4 regions of the Leptolyngbya sp. FACHB-261 genome follow, and region 2 is predicted to be linked to each of the others. Evidence: predicted binding sites of a transcription regulator. Region 2 holds the regulator's gene; each other region holds the start of a gene.
The links. The regulator NtcA, encoded in region 2, controls nitrogen genes in cyanobacteria. The targets are predictions, from matches to a motif close to TTTGTANNNNNNNNTACAAA.

Region 1 (4,816 bases), on a different contig from region 2:
TGCCACTGGCGCGCTTGTGCCACACCTGCCTAAACCTGCTTGAGTTAATCTGCTTGAATCGAGGTTGACCTGGGGGCTCGAACTCAGAGCTTGTACTACTTGAACCTAAATTTCACTACGCTCTTGGGCAGATGAACCGGCTAGTGAGCTGATCCAGATTGAGTGAGGAACTCTTGTGGAGACTCAAGCAATGACTCAGAGCCAAGGCACTCAAGCCATTAGCAACCTGGAGTACGATCTGCTGACCGTACTGCAAAATAAGTCTGAAGCCCTAAAGGCATATGACACCTACAAACAAGACGCTGAATCGCTGGGTTCTCAGCCCTGTGCAGAATTGTTTGAACGGCTAAAGCAAGCTGACCTGCAGCATGCGCAGGAAATCCGTCAGCACCTGCAACAAGTGATGCAGAACGGCAAGATGTAGTTCGGTTGTCGAAAGATGACTTAGGAGCCAGATAGAAGCCTGAACCAACGGCTTCCATCTGGCTCTTAAATCTGTTTCGGCTTAAATCTATTTTGGCCCAGATTTGTTTTGGCTAGTCTGTAAATGATTTGAAATGGTTTGGCTAAGTAGCTGGCGAGCCAAGTCAGTGTTGCAGAAAAGTCTGAAAAAAGCAGGCTTAAAACTAATGAACCAAACCAGCAAGAAACTATCAAGCCAAACTACTTAGGGAGTTGCTTTCACAGCTAGAGGGTTGGGCTGGCGATTAGCAACGGGCTCTTGAGCTATTACTGTGGGTCGGGGTTTCAGGGCAACGTCTTCTGCCCAAGCCGAGTGATAGCGCACCTCAATCGATTGCTCATTGGCATTGAGCAGATCTAAATCACCGCGCATAGCGTTCCAGTTGTTTTGTTGCAAGAAGTTTGGCTCAGGCCCAACGCCACGAAAACCACCGCCAGAATAATTGACTGGAACTTCGTCTAAGCTGCGAACAAACCGTTCGCCATTCCAGTGCCAGTCAGAAGCGGGCCAGTAAACAGCAGGCGTATCGGGGACACGAACTGCCTGCTCCGGCAGGGGTGAAATCCCCGTGTTGATGGTTGCCGTAAAGCCTGGCTCATAACGGATTTCGTAGCGGCCCGTGGGGTTAGCTTCAGTCAGGTTTAAGGGCATCCACCACAGAACTTCAACCGGACCGGCATCTGGCTGTAGCGTTGTGGTTCCTGGCTCTTTTTGAGTCAGACTCTTAAAGAGCGCCAAGCCGGATTGGGGTAGCTCGGCTGTGGCCGTAAACCGCCAGCAAGACCAGCTTTGAGTCACTTCGGGATTTGCCCATTGCAAGGCACAAACCCCGTTACCAGTGCTGACCCAGAGAGTATCTTGTTCAAGCTTCAATTTTTGCGGTATGGCACCAACTATGGGACTGTTGTTGACGTTGTAAGAGGTCATCGAACCCTGGTTAGGATCTTGCACTCCAGGGCGATAAGCGACTAGGCCCAAGCTGGAAAGAGACGGATTACCTTCGCCAGAGCGCATGGTGCCCAGCCAAAAGGTTGGTGCGGTTGGTTTGCCCGTAATTGCTAGATCAGTAATTTGCTGAATCTGTAAGGTCTTGGGTTTAACCAGTGTTAATTTCTGGGTTTTGGGGTCATAGTTGACCAGGGTAGCAATACCGGCATTCCCTTCCCCTTGTTGGGAGGTGACTGCCCACCAGAGCTGATTGTTATAGACGACTGGTGTGGTTGCTGAAGCAGAGCCCAAGCCCACTCCCACCCCCGCTTGTTTCACTTCCTCTAAGGTGTAGAGCACCTGCTGCTGGGGCGGGCTACTCTGAGCTTTACCTACCTCGAAAATGACTTTGTCATCGCGAGTCAGGGCTCGATATTCGTAAGTTTGATCCTGGAATTCGACCCGGTTTAGAGGTGGATTGCTAGCTTGCTGATAACTTTCTGGTCTAGCAAGTTCTGCGGGTAAAGTACCCGGTTGAACCGTCCAGGATTGGTTGGCTCGACAATAAACGAAATCGTATTCCCGAGCTTGAAACTTGATTGTGTCGCTATCACTAACAATGTTGCGAGGGCGATAGTCAAAGCGGTCATTAGCATTCACGAAGTTGACAGTGGCTTTGGAACCATCCGCTTCATAGAATGAGGTGCTAGGCGTAGGCAAGTCGCTAACTGGGGCAGGACAATTGGCCGGCGGTTCAGTTGCAGTGGGACTGCCAGAGACAAGATTCGGTGCAGACCTTGCACAAGCACCGAGCAAACAGGCCAGACCAAGTAGCGAGGCGACTCTCATGAGCAATTTCGGATCCAGAGGCAGGGACTAAACGAAGGTAGCGACCAAAATCAAGGCTCGGAATTGAGCTGACCTAGTTGGGGAGCAGGAAGTTCCCAGGCTTAGGCTCACACCGTCCAGGCGCTTTTGCCCTCATCCAATGGATTCACCTAGTCGAGTGATTTTTGCGCCCCAAAACAGTTTGTTTGGCAGCAAAGGGGCAATCAGAGCATAGAATCAACTCTTAAAACATTACGAGCAAACTGAATTCAAAGCTCTGTTTGTGCATTTTCAACCGCAGTTGACACCGTTTTTTTGCTTTTTTTACTTTAGGTTTTTAATTTATGTTGAGCCTCAAGTCTTCGTGTTTAAGAATACAAAAAACAGCGTTCTAGCTCTCTAAAATCCGGGCTGATGTTGCAGGCCTTTAGAGGCATGGAGAATGATTGATGGCGCAACATGAGCACGATTCCGAGCAAAATCCTCGATCGGATCATGGAGTAGGTCATGACTGTAATGATCACACGCATGGCTTAGCAAATCTTGATTCGGAAGTGAGTGAACCGGATCCCCCAGCGCAATTTTTATCGAAGCAGTCGCGGCGGGCCTTTTTAGTTTCTAGCGGGGCCGCCGCAGCGTTAGGTGCAGATTACGCAGTTGGTTTCTTACGCAACCCAGAACAAGCCCAGGCAGAAACCGTTGCAGCCGCTGATTCAATTCGCGATGCTGGTAATATTCACATCCTCAAAGCCACACCACAGACTTGCTTTTGGGGCTTTTTTGATAAAACTCTGCCTCCCGTTTTGACGATTGACTCTGGCGATATTGTCTATGTCGAAGCCCTCACACATCACGCAGGGGATGCTCCCGATTTACTGATGGATACGGGGGTCAAAGAAGTCTATGACAAGGTAACTGACCGGGGCCCAGGCGTGCATGTGATGACTGGCCCGATTGCCGTCCGAGGCGCGGAGCCAGGCGATACGCTGATGGTCCGAATTCTGAAAACTCAGCCACGGCTGCCCTATGGCAGTAACATTGCTGCCCACTGGGGCTACCTCTACGACGCCTTCAAAAAAGAGCGCATTACTATCTATAAACTCGACTTTGAGGCGGGTCTAGCTCAACCAGCATTTGCCTATGATTTCAAAGGGCGACCGCTGTATGACAAAGCCGGTTTTGTAACTGCTCCTGATGCTGCTAGCCGTCAACCTTTCAAAACCAAAGTTGCGATTCCTATGCGTCCTCACTTCGGCGTTATGGGTGTAGCGCCAGGTGAAAGTGGGCGGATTAACAGTATCCCACCGGGTCCTTTTGGCGGCAATATTGACAACTGGCGCATCGGCGCTGGAGCCACGATGTATTACCCGGTTTTCAATAGAGGAGCCAATTTCTTTATCGGTGATCCGCACATGGCTCAAGGTGATGCCGAACTGGCTGGCACTGCAATTGAAGCTTCGCTCAATGGCTATCTTCAGATCTTTGTGATCAAAGATTTCCCCATTACCAATCCCATTCTGGAAACTGATACCCATTGGATTACCCACGGCTTCAATGAAGACCTCAACAAGGCCATGCGTCAATCAGCGGATCAAATGTTGAAGTTTCTACAAACGAAGCGAGCCATGAGCGCTGATGAAGCCTACACCTTGATGTCTGTTGCGGTAGATTTTGGCGTGACACAGGTGGTGGATATGCGCCAGGGCTGTCATGCGGCGCTGCCCAAGAGCCTGTTCTTGCCCACACCCTATTCAAGCTAAGGCTGCATGAGTTCTAGGGGTAGTCTCACCACTCAATCCACCTGCAAGCTGCCCCTAGTCATACTCAAACCGTTTAGCTCAGGCAATACTTCTTAACGCTTCACCCCTCTCAAACGCTCGTTGCAAGCCGAGGGCACTGGTAGACTGATGACACTAATCCTCAGTTAGCAAGCGTTCAGGTCAAAGCAAGAGACGATGGTAGATTCCCTTCATAAAGCAGACTCGCTCCAAGAGCAGCGCCCCGGCGTGAAGGTTCCGTCTAAGGACACGATCCTGACGCCCCGCTTCTACACCACCAACTTCGAGGAGATGGCTGAGCTGGATATCTCCAGCCGAGAAGCTGACTTTCAGGCACTCCTAGATGAGTTCCGCACGGACTACAATCGTCACCATTTCGTGCGTGGGGATGCCTTCAATCAGTCGCTGGATCACCTCGACCCGGAAGCCCGCCGCTTGTTTGTCGAGTTTCTAGAGCGTTCTTGTACTGCTGAATTTTCAGGCTTTCTGCTTTATAAGGAACTCTCACGCAAGCTCAAAGACAGCAGCCCTGTTTTGGCGGAATGCTTCAACTTGATGAGCCGTGACGAGGCGCGTCATGCAGGTTTCCTCAACAAGGCCATGTCAGACTTCAATCTGGCGCTGGACCTGTCATTCTTAACCAAGAGTAAGAGCTACACCTATTTCGCACCCAAGTTTATTTTCTACGCGACTTATCTGTCCGAGAAAATTGGCTACTGGCGCTACATCAAAATCTATCGCCACCTGGAAGCGCATCCCGAAAATCGCATCTACCCCATCTTCCAATTCTTCGAGAATTGGTGCCAGGATGAAAGCCGCC
Region 2 (4,816 bases):
ATAGCAAGCAGTAGAGGTGTCAGAGTTATAAGGCAATAAAAATACTGTAATGACTAATATTCCGTAACTGATAAGGCTTGCAAATAACTGTAGGAGTGTGCCGTTGATTAGATAGAGCTGTACCTCTTCTAGATTACGTGATAGTTCTCGCGTAAATAGAACCTTGAGCCCCTGAGAGGCGATAGACATGAAGATGTAGTAATAGCCAAAGGCAAGCAAATATTGCCCCAACTCATACGGTCCCAGCAGACGAGCAATAGCTGCAACTAATGCAAAGGTGGTGAGGCTTTGTACTAACCGGTTGATCAATATTGAGAGGGAGTTTCCTAGCAAATGACGTCGCCCTATAATCAGCAGACCTATTTTGAACTCAAATACTTACGGATGCCGATGCTAAGGTCAAGACCTAAATTTTTAGGCCTTAAGGCTCTAAATTTATCTAGAAATATCAAAGATACAGACGAATAACCTGAAAAAGGGAGGCGCAATAAGCGCGACGGAAAGCATTCTTACAAAAAAACTGAGTAACAGTGCTTAGTAGACACAGTGAACATCTTGCCAAATGTCCAACAGCAGCCTACTGCTAAGCTAAACCTGCTCAGTTCGCTCCCGGCGTCTGTCTAAGCAAGTCTGCAATGAATGAGATAGCAACCTAAGCCTGTAGCCGGTGAAAGTCAGAACCTAGAGGAAGATTGCCATCTACCCCGAGAAGTATTTACAATAGAGCGGCGGGTAGCTGAACCAAGCCGAGATAGTTTTTGCAGGCAAGTTTTGGCAATAGATGCATCAAGGTACTCCTCAGCTAGAACAGCTAGGGTGCGACTGAACTCTAGGCAAGTGGAAACTAGAAGTCCACCAGCTATATACAATCCTTTAGAGCGTTATCAGGAAACTCATCTAGCTGATTAGCAATCTGGCTAGGAGTATCTTTAACGTTCTACATTGGCTTATGCAACTCCTTGCTTAATACTGCAATCCATCTGCCCTAGACTGAGCAATGATATCCATAGTTGCAGATGCTCATATTCAACGGGTAGATGCAAAAAGCGTCAGAAGTTTTGGCTGCACAGCCTGATAATAAGTGACTAGTATTTTTACTGAAACACTCGAAATGGACTCTCCTCAGAGTCTTCATCAGCCAAAAAGAAAGTTGGCTGATGCCTCACTTCAGCTTCACAGAGCCTCTGATGTCAGGTAAGCAGCCTAGAGGTGCTGAACGAGGTTCAACACGAAAATCCCTGGAAGATTGAGGGGAGCCGCTGGCCTAAGCCTTGGTATAGCTTAAGCCAAGTTACCCCTCAGCCATTCTCATGTCACCTCTGCAAGTGCTGCTTCTGCCAATGCACAAAGCTTGTTATGGGCATGGCCATTGCTGGCCAGGATGCCGCCCCATTGGCTCACATCAGCGCGGTTGTACTCCAGCAGGCTGCCGTCAAAGCGGCTAACCTGACCACCTGCTTCCGTCAAAATTAGTTCAGGTGCAGCTAGATCCCAATCCTTGGGTGCGCTTTTGCCAGAGAGGGCTACGTAGAAGTCGGTCTCCTGCTCTGTGATCGAAGCGAACTTACAGCCAATGCTGCCAACAGCCCGCTGGTCCGCCTTTGGAAGTTTGGCCAGTAAGCGGTCTAGCTTGCCGTCCCGGTGGCTGCGGCTCACAATCAAACGCATTTGCTCAGGCTGCTGCCGGTCAGACACCTGCAAGGCATGAGCAGTGCCATCCCGAGTTTCTACCTGACTGCCCTGGCCTTGCACAGCGGTGTAGAGCTTCTGCACCATCGGATAAGCGACGACAGCCAATACCGGACGGCCTTGATGCACCAGCGCAATATGAACGGCAAACTCGCCAGTGCGGTCAATAAAGTCGCGAGTGCCATCCAGCGGATCAATGATCCAAACCCACTGTTTCTCAAAACGGCTGGGTACGTCAGCTGTCTCCTCGCTGAGGTAGGCAAAATGCTCATTGCCCAAGGCAGTTTGAAGCGTAGACAGAAGATGACGATTCACGGCTAGATCTGCAGCCGTAACAGGGCCGTCCTTCTTCTCGTCTACCTGCAAATCGCTGTGGCCGTTGTAGTGCTCCAGCAGAATATCGGCTGCGCCCCAAGCAGCGTTGCGGGCGATGGGGAGCAGGGCGGACAAATCGGGCATGAAAGTTGAAGTCATGGGTGCAGTCTAGCTGAAGGCTGCGCCTCTAGAGATCCTGAAAAATTAGGTGAAACGGCGGCCCAGCAGCACTGGATTATGGACCGTGATCTTTTTCTTATGAATTGAGATCATCTTTTGCTTACGCAAGTCGCCCAGCAGCCGAGTGACGGTAACTCGCGTAGAGCCAATAGCCTCAGCAATGGCTTGGTGCGAGAGCTTCAGATCCACGGTGACGCCCTCTGCGCCCGGCACACCAAAGTCACGGCAGAGGATCAGCAAGAAGCTCACCAGACGAGAGCCCATATCGCGGTGGGCCAGGGTCTCAATCATCATCTCGGTTTGCAAAATGCGCGAGGAGAGGCCACGCAGCAACACCATTGAGAGTTCTGGGTCTTCCTTGAGCGCTTTCTCCACCTGCTCAATCGGCACTGAAACCAGTTCCACCGGGGTGAAGGCCACAGAGTGATAGAAGCGGTCAGAGCGGTTGCCCGTAATCAGAGACAGCACGCCGAAGACACTGTTTTCGCGTAGCAAGGCGACGGTGATTTCTTCACCTGCTTCATAGACCCGCGAAAGCTTGACCGCTCCCTTGAGCAGAAAGTAAACTCGCTCCGCTGGGTCACCCGGGAAAAAGATTGTCTTACCCCGCTCGAAGGTTTCCACCATCGGCGGAAATAGACCATTGTTCATCTGGCGGAAAACCGCCGCTAGAGGCCGATCTTGGGTCACAACCATCGTTCCTTCCCCACCTCTATCCCTCCCGGTCTGGATGATCTCAAGGCTTGCTGAACGCCCTGACTAAGTTTTCATCACTTAAACCTACTCAAGGCTTGCGGTTTGTATTACAGGTAACCAATTTTGACCAAACGGTATCACAACAGACTTTAGTTTTGCTGAGCGGTGATACGAGACTGGATTCTGGAGCGGGAGAGAGGCAGGGCTGCTGTATCGTAAGATCTCGTCACGCCGCCACCCGATCTGGAGAGATCCATGCTTGACCTGACCGGAAAAAATGCGCTGGTCACTGGCATTGCCAACAATCGTTCTATTGCCTGGGGTATTGCCCAGTCCTTGCACAAGGCTGGAGCCAACCTCGCTATCACCTACCTGCCCGATGAGCGAGATCGCTATCGCGCTAAGGTTGCCGAGTTGGTCGAGCCACTAGCCCCAGATTTGCTTCTGCCTTGCAATGTCCAGAATGATGCGCAGATCGAGGAGATGGTCGCTGCTATTCAGGAAAAGTGGGGTCGCCTGGATATCTTGATCCATTGCCTTGCTTTCGTGAATAAAGAAGACCTCACTTGCAATTTCAGCGACATCTCCCGCGCTGGCTTTAATCAAGCCCTTGATATCAGCGCCTACTCACTGGTCCAACTGTGCGGAGCTACAAAGCACCTGATGACTCAAGGAGGCAGCGTAGTAACGCTCAGCTACCTCGGCGGGGTACGGGTGATCCCAGGCTATAACCTAGCTGGCACTGCTAAAGCCGCTCTTGAGTGCAACACTCGCTATCTAGCTGCCGAGCTGGGCCCCCAAAACATTCGCGTGAATGCCATCTCTGCCGGTCCGATTCGAACACTGGCATCCTCAGCAATTGGCGGCATCCTGGACATGATCCACCATGTTGAAGAAGTAGCGCCTCTCCGCCGTTCGGTTACCCCCTTGGAAGTGGGCAATACGGCTGCCTTCTTGTGTAGTGACTTGTCGAGTGGCATCACCGGCCAAATCATCTATGTAGACGGTGGCTACGAGATCATGGGAGCTTAATCTCACTCCGCCTACAGACGTGGTTTAAGCACGCTTGACAACTGCGCCTTTGACAGAGTAGGGCATTTCTTGCTAGACTAAGCGTAGTCGTAATGAGTTCGTTTTAGTATCTCTGCGACAGGAGAGTTAAAGATGGCAGTCAGTCAGACCAAGACGGCAAAGACCGCACAGTATCAGAGCCGCATCAACATCCCTGCTGAGAAGCGCACGCAGCTAATCGGCATGTTGAACCAGCACCTGGCCGACACGCTCGACCTTTACACCCAAGTGAAGCAAGCTCACTGGAACGTCAAGGGCATGAACTTCTACCAGCTGCATCTGCTGTTTGATGAGCTAGCGACGGAAGTGCTGGGCTTCGTGGATTTATTGGCTGAACGAGCGACAACGCTCGGTGGCATTGCCCAAGGAACGGCGCGCATGGCCGCAGAGGCCTCTGCCTTACCGGAGTATCCCCTGGGAGCTGTTGAAGGCAGAGAGCACGTCGAAGCCCTCGTCGAGCGCTACGGCCAGTACAGCAGCCGCATCCGTACGGCTATTGACGACTCTGATTCTCTAGGAGACAAGGACACCGCTGATCTCTACACCGAGATCTCGCGCGCCGTTGATATGCGCCTGTGGTTCTTAGAAGCCCACCTGCAATCGTCTGCAACCCTGGACTAGCCTGTCTAGTTGCCTTTAGCCTAGCCATAAGCAGGTATAAGGCAGGGGTATTTAAGATCCAATCGAGCCTAAATAAGTAACCTCCGTAGCCCTGTTTGGACTAGGGAGGTTACTTGAGCTTTCATTTATGTCAAGGCGAGGCTGCTGGTGTCGCAGTCTCGCTTTCGCTTGTAGCCGGTTCCGTGTAGGGTTCTACACTCAGCTTGCCGTCCGGTGTGAACGTGGCTTCGAACTGTGCGGTTGG
Region 3 (4,816 bases), on a different contig from region 2:
GGTTATACTCGCGTAAGAAATCGCGCACACTCACTTGAGCGTTGACATCCAGCCCCAACGTGGGCTCGTCTAGAAACAACACTGAGGGCTGGTGTAGCAGGGCAGCCAGCAGTTCAGCCTTCATGCGTTCGCCTAGGGAGAGCTTGCGCACAGGCTGGTTGAGCTTACCCGCTAGGCTCAGCATTTCGACCAATTCTCCCACCCGCCGCCGGAAGTCTGAGTCGGGAATGCCGTAAACGGCAGCATTGATTTTTAGAGAGTCAAGAGCGGGCAGATCCCAGATCAGTTGCTGCTTCTGTCCCATGACCAGCGTGATCTTTTGCAGAAACGCAGCTCGACGCTGGAAAGGCACATGCCCAGCCACCTTCACTCGCCCACCGGAGGGATAAATCAAGCCGGTCAGCATCTTCAGCGTGGTGGTTTTGCCCGCGCCATTGGGACCCAAAAAGCCTACAACCTCGCCTGGTTCGATCTGAAACGAGACTCCCTTCACGGCCTCGACTTGTTGGTACTGACGGCGCAGAAAATAGGAGAGGGTACCTGCTAAACCTGGTTCCTTGACTGCAATGGAATAGGCTTTGCGCAAGCCCTCAGCCACAATAATCGACATGCTTTTCCCTTGCTCTTTCCTGAAGTAGATGCAGGTAGATACTCACTCTAAACACTCAGACCCTGAGGTTGAGTTACCTACCAGCTTAAAGACGGATTGAAGTGCCACTCAGAGATTAAAGAATCAGAGATCAAAAAACTGCCCCTGATCCCAGGGGCAGAGATTGTAAGCACAGAACCAAACTGAAACGCAGGACGACCGACTGGCAGTCGGATTAGCGTCGTACTATTAGCAGTCGTAGTACAGAGCGAACTCGTAGGGGTGAGGACGCAGACGCATCGGGTTCACCTCGTTGTCGAGCTTGTACTCGATCCAGGTGTTAATGAAGTCCTCGGTGAAGACGTTGCCCTGGAGCAGGAATTCGTGGTCGGCCCGTAGAGCCTCCAACGCATCTAGTAGAGAGCCAGGAGTGGAGGGCACCTTGGCCAGTTCCTCGGGGGTCAGGTCGTAGATGTCTACGTCCAGAGGCTCACCCGGATGGATCTTGTTCTTGATCCCATCTAGGCCTGCCATCAGCATGGCAGAAAAGGCCAGATAGGGATTGGCGGTGGCGTCGGGGCAACGGAACTCTAGGCGCTTAGCCTTAGGGCTCTTGCCAGACAGGGGAATCCGGATCGAGGCCGAACGGTTGCCCTGAGAATAGGCTAGGTTGACTGGCGCTTCAAACCCAGGCACCAAACGCTTGTAGGAGTTGGTGGTGGGGTTGGTGAAGGCCAGTAGAGCGGGAGCGTGCCGCAGAATGCCGCCGATGTAGTGGAGAGCCATCTCGCTCAGGTCAGCGTAATTGCCTTCCTGGAAGAACAACGGCTGACCATCTTTCCAGATCGACTGGTGCGTGTGCATACCGGAGCCGTTGTCGTTAAACAGTGGCTTGGGCATGAACGTGACCGTCTTACCATAGCGCTTGGCGACGTTCTTGATGCAGTACTTGTAGGTCATCAAGTAGTCGGCAGCCTTGATCAGCTCAGCAAAGCGGAAGCCTAGCTCGCACTGACCACCGGTAGCAACTTCGTGGTGATGCTTTTCAATTGGCACTCCACACTTAGCCATCGTCAGGAGCATCTCGGTGCGGAGGTCCTGGGAAGAATCGGTAGGCGCAACGGGGAAGTAGCCTTCCTTGTAGCGAGGCTTGTAACCTAGGTTGCCACCTGGCTCTTCCCGCCCAGAATTCCAGCGGCCTTCCACTGAGTCGACGATGTAGAAGCCTTGGTGTTCAGTCTGGTCAAACTGAACGTTATCAAAGATGAAAAACTCAGCTTCCGGGCCAACGAAGGCAGTGTCACCAATGCCCGTGGACTTGAGGTAATCGACTGCCTTGGAGGCGATGACGCGGGGGCAACGGCTGTAGGGCTCACCCGTGCGCGGCTCAATAATTGAGCAGATGACGCTTAGGGTTGGCTCTTCCATGAAGGGATCGATCCAGGCCGTGGTCGGGTCCAGGACCATCGACATGTCCGATTCATTGATTGCCTTCCAGCCTCGGATGCTGGAGCCGTCAAAGGGCACGCCATCGGTGAAGGAACTTTCATCGATCTGGTCATAGTAGACCGAGAGGTGTTGCCAGGTGCCTGGCGTATCGATGAACTTCAGATCAATGATTTTGATGCCTTGATCTTTAATCAGACTCAAGATTTCTTGAGGGGTCTGGGCCATGAAATTCTCCTTAATCTCTGGCGCGTGGCGGGTTGACGACAGTTTCCGGTCGTGCCTTGCAAGCTCTGAACCAAGCTGATATCTAAAGCTGTCTGGCCCGCACAGCACCCACTCATCCTAGAGACAGAGCAGAGGCGATTTTGTAGTTTAGAATACCAATTCCGGGGTGAAACTGTTAAATGCCGATACAAAATCACAACTGGAACTGGCGGGCGTGGAACTGAGCGTAACGACCCTCTTGAGCCATCAATTCTTCGTGGTTTCCAGATTCCACCACGTGGCCCCGCTCCAGTACCAGAATGCGGTCAGCGTTGCGCACTGTGGTTAGGCGATGGGCAATCACCAAGACAGTTCGTCCCGGCATTAGGCGGGTCAAGGCTTCTTGCACCAGTGCCTCCGATTCTGCATCCAATGAGGAGGTAGCCTCATCGAGGATCAGAATGCGCGGGTCCAGGAGCACCGCCCGAGCAATGGCGAGGCGTTGACGCTGGCCACCGGAGAGGTTAACGCCCCGTTCGCCCACCCAAGTCTCATAGCTCTGAGGCAAGGCTGAGATGAAGTCGTGAGCATTGGCGATCTGCGCTGCTTCCTGAACTTTTTGCAGGTCGAAGCTGTCCTGACCAAAGGCAATATTTTGCGCGATCGTGCCGGTGAACAAGATTGTTTCCTGGGGCACGATACCGATCTGACGGCGCAGGCTACGTAGGGTCACGCTGCGGACATCGACGCCGTCGATCAGGATCTGACCGGCCTGAGGATCGTAAAAACGCAGGAGCAGATTGACCAGGGTGCTCTTGCCCGCGCCGGAGGAACCGACTAGCGCCACCACTTCGCCTGGCATCACCCGCAAGCTCAGGTTCTCTAAGACGGGCTGACCCAGTGCATAGCTAAAGCCAACCTGACAGAATTCCACCTTGCCAGTAATCGGCGGCAGATCGGGAGCTTGGGGCTGCTCAGTCACAGTGGGCTGAACCTGAAGCAGCTCAATCACCCGATCTGCTGAGGCTTCTGCCTGCTTAAGTTCATTGAAGTTGCTGGTTAGAAGATTAATGGGATCCATCAGCAGGGCAATGCCTGCAATAAAGCCCACAAACTGACTGCCGGTCAGGTTGCCCTGAGCAATTTGCCAACTGCCCAACCAAAACACCAGCAAGGCCCCCATCGCTTCCAAAAAACCCACGACTGGGTACTGAATTGCCTTGACCTGTTCGGCGGAATACTTAGCGCGCCGGTTGCGCTCGGCCTGGTATTTAAAGCGCCGTACCTCATAGTCCTCTGCCGCAAAGGCTCGCACCAACCGCACCCCAGAGAACACTTCGGTGAGCAAGGACGAGAGGTCGGAAATTCGGGACTGGCTGCGGCGTGACAAGGCCAGAAGGCGATTACCAAACCAACCGATTAGCAGACCGATCACCGGTGCCACCAGCAAAGTTGCCAAGGTCAGCTGCCAGTTCAAATAGACCATGTAGGCCAGAACTGCGATCAGTTGCAGTACACAGGGCACGAACTGGTGAAAGAACTTATTGATCACCTCGCCGATCCGGTCCACATCTTCCGTTAGCCGGTAGGACAGGTCGCCCGTTCGCGAGGTTTCAAAATAGTCCAAATTGAGCGTGTGCAGATGGGCGTAAACCCGATTGCGCACATCCATACCAATGCGCAGGGCAGCCTGTGCCATCAGCGAGTCTTGCCCATATTGCAGCAAGCCCCGCACCAGAAACACCAGCACGGTGACTCCTACTAGACGGCTGATCCCCTGTACATCGCCACGGCCCACATAATCGGCAATCAGCTGAGCCAGATGAGCCAGCAGTGGCATTGAGAGGACAAAGCCAATAGTGCAGACCGTCGCCACAGCAATGGTTGCAGTCTGTGGACGAAGATATGCCAGGAGCTGCCAGTAGGTAGAACGCTTCACAGACTCAGTTGCTTGATTTCCTTTTCCCACCCAACGAGTTTAGGGCGAATGGGGAATCTAGTCTGCAAAGGGGGTAGAGGACAAGACCTCAGCCCCACTAATCGTTCCACTCCCCTCGTAGGGGAACGGGTGGGTTAGAGCGGAGTTCGCGGGAGCGATCCCCCTCAAAGCCACCCCCAGTCTGCGATTGGTTTCGTAACCACTGTCGCAGCGCCTGCTCAACTAGCTGTGAGGGGTCATCGCTAAACTCAGCCAGTTCAGCGACTAATTGAGGGTCTAAATCCAGGGAGACCTGGACTCTGCCTGCCGGACCGAATGCGTCTGTCCCACCTGCCGTACTCATAGCTCACCTGTAAAACTTGTCGTGGCAATGTTCCAGTTCGGAACGTTTGGGCGCCATCCTGTCTCAAATGATATCGCGGTCGTTGGCAGCCGTCCGGAGATTAGGGCGTTTCTCTATCTAGAGGCGGATGCCGAACTTAACACCGCGTTTGGAACTTAGGGCTCAAGCATGTCTAAGTCCAGCGCCCGAGAGCCGCCCTGCTCTAGCTGCGTGAGCAGAACATTCAGCTGGTACCACACGAGCAAGGCGATCAAAATCGTGAGGGGAATGGCAACAGCGCAGGCCAGGGTGA
Region 4 (4,816 bases), on a different contig from region 2:
GTTAGGAAAGGGGATGAGAAACGGAGTTAGTCGAACCGCTCAGAGTCTGCCTTCAGAACACCTAGCCGTCAGCTAGAAACCCAGCAAAGATAAATCTCCACCATCGTCTTTCGCTTGGATGTAAGGGAAATCCGCTGAGTTTCGGTCAAACCTTTTGATGGACATCCCTTAAGCTACCCATCACAGAGGTTGGAGTCTCAGGCTTCATGCTGGGGTTTCACGAAAAAAACAAAAAGCGGTTTAGTTGTCGGTCTTGAACTTTAAACGCAGCTTCCAGCACCACCAATGACCACGACCAAACTCTCGTTTACAATTCTATACAAAAAAGTAGCGAGTGGGGGGCAACGGCAGCGCTATCCAAAGGCTGAAAGACAAGCCATTAGCGGGAAGCAGGCTCTGCCCTTAGATGTAACCCTTTGTAAAGGAATAGAGACAGGAAAAACTGTAGAAGTCAGGGGAGTTAAGTGCAGATGACGAAAGAGATGACCAGACAGCTAGGCTTTGGGCTGCTTTGGATAGGTTTTGTTGCCTACGCTTTTTTAGGAGCGCCCCCGGATCAACCCGATACCTTGGACCTAATCCAAAGGCTCTCAACAGGGCAGGTAGGTGGCATCAACCCATTAGTGGTGGCCCTTTTTAACCTGATGGGCGTTTGGCCCTTAATCTACGGCTGTCTACTCTTTATTGACGGCAGAATGCAGAAGCCACCGGCTTGGCCATTTGCAGGGGCGATGCTGGCAGTTGGTGCTTTTGCGCTTTTGCCCTATCTGGCATTACGCAAGCCCAACGGTGAGTTTCACGGAGCCAAAGGTCTTTGGCTGAAAATACAAGATTCCCGCTGGACAGGCGTGCTTCTGGGCCTTGGAGCCGTAGTCTTGCTCGTTTATGGTCTTAGCAATGGCGACTGGCAGGACTTTGCCCAACAGTGGCAAACCAGCCGTTTCATCCACGTCATGAGTCTCGATTTTTGCTTACTCTGTGTGCTGTTCCCTGCTCTGCTGGGTGACGATATGGCTCGCCGTGGCTTGAGCAACCCGCTAGTGTTTTGGGGAGTTGCCTTGGTTCCCCTGTTGGGATCGGCTGCTTATCTAGCGCTGCGTCCGCCGCTCATACCAACACTGGTGACACCTGACCCTCTGCCTGCTAAGGCTGAAGCTCAAGGCTCGTAGTCGCTCTCTACTGAAGGCCCTTCAAACAAAAAAGCTCCTGGCAAAAAACAGACTAAAGCTCCGCCTGTAGGTAAGATCTGCGTACTGGGCCGGGTACAAAGATAAACTCAACAAGTTGCCCAACAGTTACTCAACTGGTCGGGTAGGAGAACAACAGTGGGATGCTTGATTCGTCTGGCGATTGGGCTCATGGTCGGGCTGTTTGGTCTGCTGAGCTACTGCACTACCACTGTCGAGAATCCGATTACTGGCGAGACCCAACGGGTACAACTGACGGCTCGTCAGGAAGTTTCGCTAGGTTTGCAAGCTCGTTCAGAGATGGCAGCTCAGCATGGTGGCCTCTATCCTGACTCAGGCTTGCAGCAATATGTTGACCAGGTTGGGGGGCGAGTTGTGCAGCAGTCTGTTGTGGCTCAGTCTCCCTATCCTTTCGAGTTTCACTTACTGCGAGATCCGCAAACAGTGAATGCATTTGCATTACCAGGCGGTCAGGTATTTGTAACGGCTGGTTTGCTTCGGTTACTGTCTTCGGAAGCGCAGCTAGCAGCTGTGCTCGGGCATGAAGCTGGACATGTAATAGCACGGCATGGAGCCGAACATTTGGCTAAGCAACAGCTTGGCTCAGCGTTAGTCACCGCAGTGGGCGTGGCGACCACGGATGAACAGGGGCGTGGACAACAAGCGGCAGTCTTGGCAGTAGCAGTCAATCAGCTAGTCAGCTTGAGATACGGCAGGGATGACGAACTCGAAAGTGACCGCTTGGGTTTTCGCTTTATGACCGAGGCGGGTTATAACCCTCAAGCAATTGTGGAGCTGATGCGTGTATTGGGCGCCGCAGGAGGGGGTAGGCAATCGGAGTTTTTCAGCTCTCACCCTAGCCCTAGCAATCGCATTGAACGTCTGCAAGCTTTGATTGCAGAGAACTATCCTAATGGCGTTCCTCAAAATCTAGAGTTGGGGCGAGAGCGCTTTAGTCAAATCGTTGGCTCCCGACTCCCGGGTCGGGGTTAAGACCCCTTCAGCATAAGGGGGGAAGCCTCTATTCCGGTCTGCAAAATCTCTAGCCATGATCAGCAAAGCAGAAATGCAACATGGCTCATTGCTGGAGATTTATTTATGCTGAACCGAAGCATCAAAAATTGGTTGAGATGTAGCAGTTTAGGCACGTTAAGCCTAGGGTGGACTCTGTCTGCTACACCCAGCCTAGCCTGCTCTCAAAACCTGGAGCCAGAACAAGAAATCGCTGCCATTACCGCTGCAATCTCAGAGCAGGAAAGTGGCGACGATTACCAGGCTGTGAACCCTGAGTCTGGCGCTTTAGGGCGCTGGCAAGTTTTACCTGAGAATGTCATTAGCTGGTCCCAAGAAGTCCTCGGTGAAGTTGTCTCGACCGATGAATTTCTAGAAAACCCAGACATCCAGGATCAAATCGCTGCTTATAAGCTAAGCCAGTATTACTACGAAGCTTTGGGACAGACAGGAGACTCTTGGGAGGCTAAACGCTTTGTAGCAGCTAAGTGGTACAGCGGTGAAGGTAGTTTGTGGGGTGATACCGAGCCGCAAGTTTTCAACGGGCAACTCTATCCTTCAATCGCTGAATATTCTCTCGAAGTTGCTAGCAAGGCTGAGCAAATTGAGCAATGCGAATCGCTTTAAATGAGCTAGTTAAGCGACTTAAAGCTTAGGGTCAAGGAGCTGATTTCTGCGCCTTGACTGCTCGCTCCGTTCTATCTGGACCGCCCAAATAGGCCGAGCCGCGATAGCACAATTCGACTCGCCGCCGACTTGGTCTGACCTTGGCCACCAACTTCGGTTGCTCAAAGGCTTGCCCCCGATACATTCCCCGGATGGTTTCTGGTCCGCGTTGAATCTCTGCTCTGGGCAGCTCAAAAGGCTGCCCACGGTACCGGCCTCGGATGGCTTCAGGTAGGAGGCCAACAATCGAGAGGATGTAACCGTGGCTGGCTCGACGAAAAGATAGGTGCATTTGAGGTTATCTCCAGAAGCTGAGAAATTGAAAGGTTATTGATTTTATTTCTGTATCTATTGTTACCGAATCTTTTCGATACCTAACTTTAGCCGAACAGGAAGATTCGGCTGTCTAGCTGGAGACTGAGCTAGATGTATTCGTCGCTTAAGAATTGGTAGAAAGCCTACCAGAAAGCCTTTGCGCTTAAGAGGCAGGGGGAGCCGCACTAGAGGCAGGGATTTGTGACAACCAGTAATGCAAGCCAATCATCAGAACAACCAGTGGCAGCATCATTACTGGAATGCTCTCTAGACCCACTCGGTCGGCGAGCCAACCCACGGCTGTTGGAATCACTGCTGCGCCAAAACCAGCTAGACCAGTCATTAAGCTAATCGCGCCTGGAACTAGATGCGCGGGTAGCCGTTGTGGCATCAACCAAATAGTGGTGGGAAAGATGGTGGCTAGGGCCAAGCCCAACAGAGGCAGGCTCAATAGTTGCCCTGGCAGCAGCCACCAAGCCAGCAACCCAACCGTTAATAGAGCGAGTGAGCCGCTGATGCTTTTGACGGCACCGACTAGGGCCACTACTCGCCCGGTCAGTAAACGCCCCAGACTAAGCCCGAACCAGTAAGCACTGACGCTGTAGCCTGCGACGAGTTCTGGGGTGCCCCGACTGATCGTTTGAACACTGTAGGCCCAATTACCCAGAGAGCTTTCCAGACCGACATAAACCATTAGAAACAGGCTGGCTGCCAGGATGACTGGCATTTTGAGCGCGAGACGCAGACTAGCCCTAGCACTGGGAGCAGCAGTATCTAGTTTGGTTGTTAGCGACCGATCTTGAGTCACCACCGCCCAAAGCAGAGCCAGCACCAGTATCCCAACCATTACCGCAAATACCAGGTAAACCTGTCGCCAGTTCAAGGCCAAGGCCAGCAACGTTGTGGCAATGGCTGGACCCAACAAGGCCCCAAGCCCATAGAAGGCATGCAGGATACCCATCAGATCGGCGTTGCGCTGGTCATTTGCAAGATAGGTGTTGATACCTGCATCGATCCAGCCAATGCCCAGGCCGAAGAGCACTCCAGTCGCCACCATCAGGGGCCAACTAGCTACCACAGCATAAATTCCCAAGCAGCCTGCCAATAGGGTCGCTGCTAACAGCAATAGGCGAGCTAAGCCTAACTGGCTGCTGAGCAAACTGCTGCTGAGCGCAGCCACCAGATAGCCAATGACCTGACTAAGGAACAGCAGGGTAATCGTGGCCGGGGTCAGCTGATACGTCGTCAAGATTGAAGGCAGCAATACGCCTAATCCGCCCTCAGCCACACCGATGGCAATGAAGGCATAAAAGGAAATCGCTACGCCAAGCCAGCGCACTCTGTAACCATGACTGGGTTGGTTCATAAATGAGGGGTAGAAGCATCACCTGAATCATCAGCCGACTCCCAGGGTTGCATATCGCTAAGTCTATGCAACCCCAGAAGCAACGCTAGGAACGACTACCGGCAGTGGGCTGAGCGGCAGCGGTACCAGGAATCGTGATGTCAACTGCCTGAACAGTTTCTGTGGGCTTCAAGGTACTCAGTGACGGACGAATCGCCTTAGAGTTACCTGCCACTAGGATAGTGAGCTGGTCAGGTTTGAGGTGTGCTTTCGCGACTCGCTGAATATCGGC

Region 1: the regulator NtcA is predicted to act here: its motif matches at 2,580-2,599, upstream of H6F94_RS27230 (acetamidase/formamidase family protein).
Region 3: the regulator NtcA is predicted to act here: its motif matches at 2,403-2,422, upstream of glnA (type I glutamate--ammonia ligase).
Region 4: the regulator NtcA is predicted to act here: its motif matches at 3,206-3,225, upstream of H6F94_RS20955 (DUF4278 domain-containing protein).

What each region holds. Positions count from the first base shown of each region.
Region 1 covers NZ_JACJPL010000031.1:462,097-466,912, forward strand. The annotation lists gene H6F94_RS27215 (ArnT family glycosyltransferase) at 1-43, shown strand, start outside; gene H6F94_RS27220 (hypothetical protein) at 191-424, shown strand; gene H6F94_RS27225 (hypothetical protein) at 668-2,239, opposite strand; gene H6F94_RS27230 (acetamidase/formamidase family protein) at 2,668-3,978, shown strand; gene acsF (magnesium-protoporphyrin IX monomethyl ester (oxidative) cyclase) at 4,174-4,816, shown strand, end outside.
Region 2 covers NZ_JACJPL010000001.1:447,286-452,101, reverse strand. The annotation lists gene H6F94_RS02060 (oligosaccharide flippase family protein) at 1-333, opposite strand, end outside; gene H6F94_RS02055 (3'(2'),5'-bisphosphate nucleotidase CysQ family protein) at 1,309-2,163, opposite strand; gene ntcA (global nitrogen regulator NtcA) at 2,209-2,880, opposite strand; gene fabI (enoyl-ACP reductase FabI) at 3,136-3,912, shown strand; gene dps (DNA starvation/stationary phase protection protein Dps) at 4,045-4,572, shown strand; gene H6F94_RS02035 (DUF4335 domain-containing protein) at 4,703-4,816, opposite strand, start outside.
Region 3 covers NZ_JACJPL010000027.1:393,774-398,589, reverse strand. The annotation lists gene H6F94_RS21455 (ABC transporter ATP-binding protein) at 1-610, opposite strand, end outside; gene glnA (type I glutamate--ammonia ligase) at 839-2,263, opposite strand; gene H6F94_RS21445 (ABC transporter ATP-binding protein) at 2,457-4,181, opposite strand; gene H6F94_RS21440 (hypothetical protein) at 4,279-4,524, opposite strand; gene H6F94_RS21435 (hypothetical protein) at 4,680-4,816, opposite strand, start outside.
Region 4 covers NZ_JACJPL010000027.1:287,127-291,942, reverse strand. The annotation lists gene H6F94_RS20970 (DUF2834 domain-containing protein) at 471-1,169, shown strand; gene H6F94_RS20965 (M48 family metalloprotease) at 1,326-2,180, shown strand; gene H6F94_RS20960 (transglycosylase SLT domain-containing protein) at 2,286-2,825, shown strand; gene H6F94_RS20955 (DUF4278 domain-containing protein) at 2,857-3,156, opposite strand; gene H6F94_RS20950 (MFS transporter) at 3,343-4,545, opposite strand; gene H6F94_RS20945 (M16 family metallopeptidase) at 4,631-4,816, opposite strand, start outside.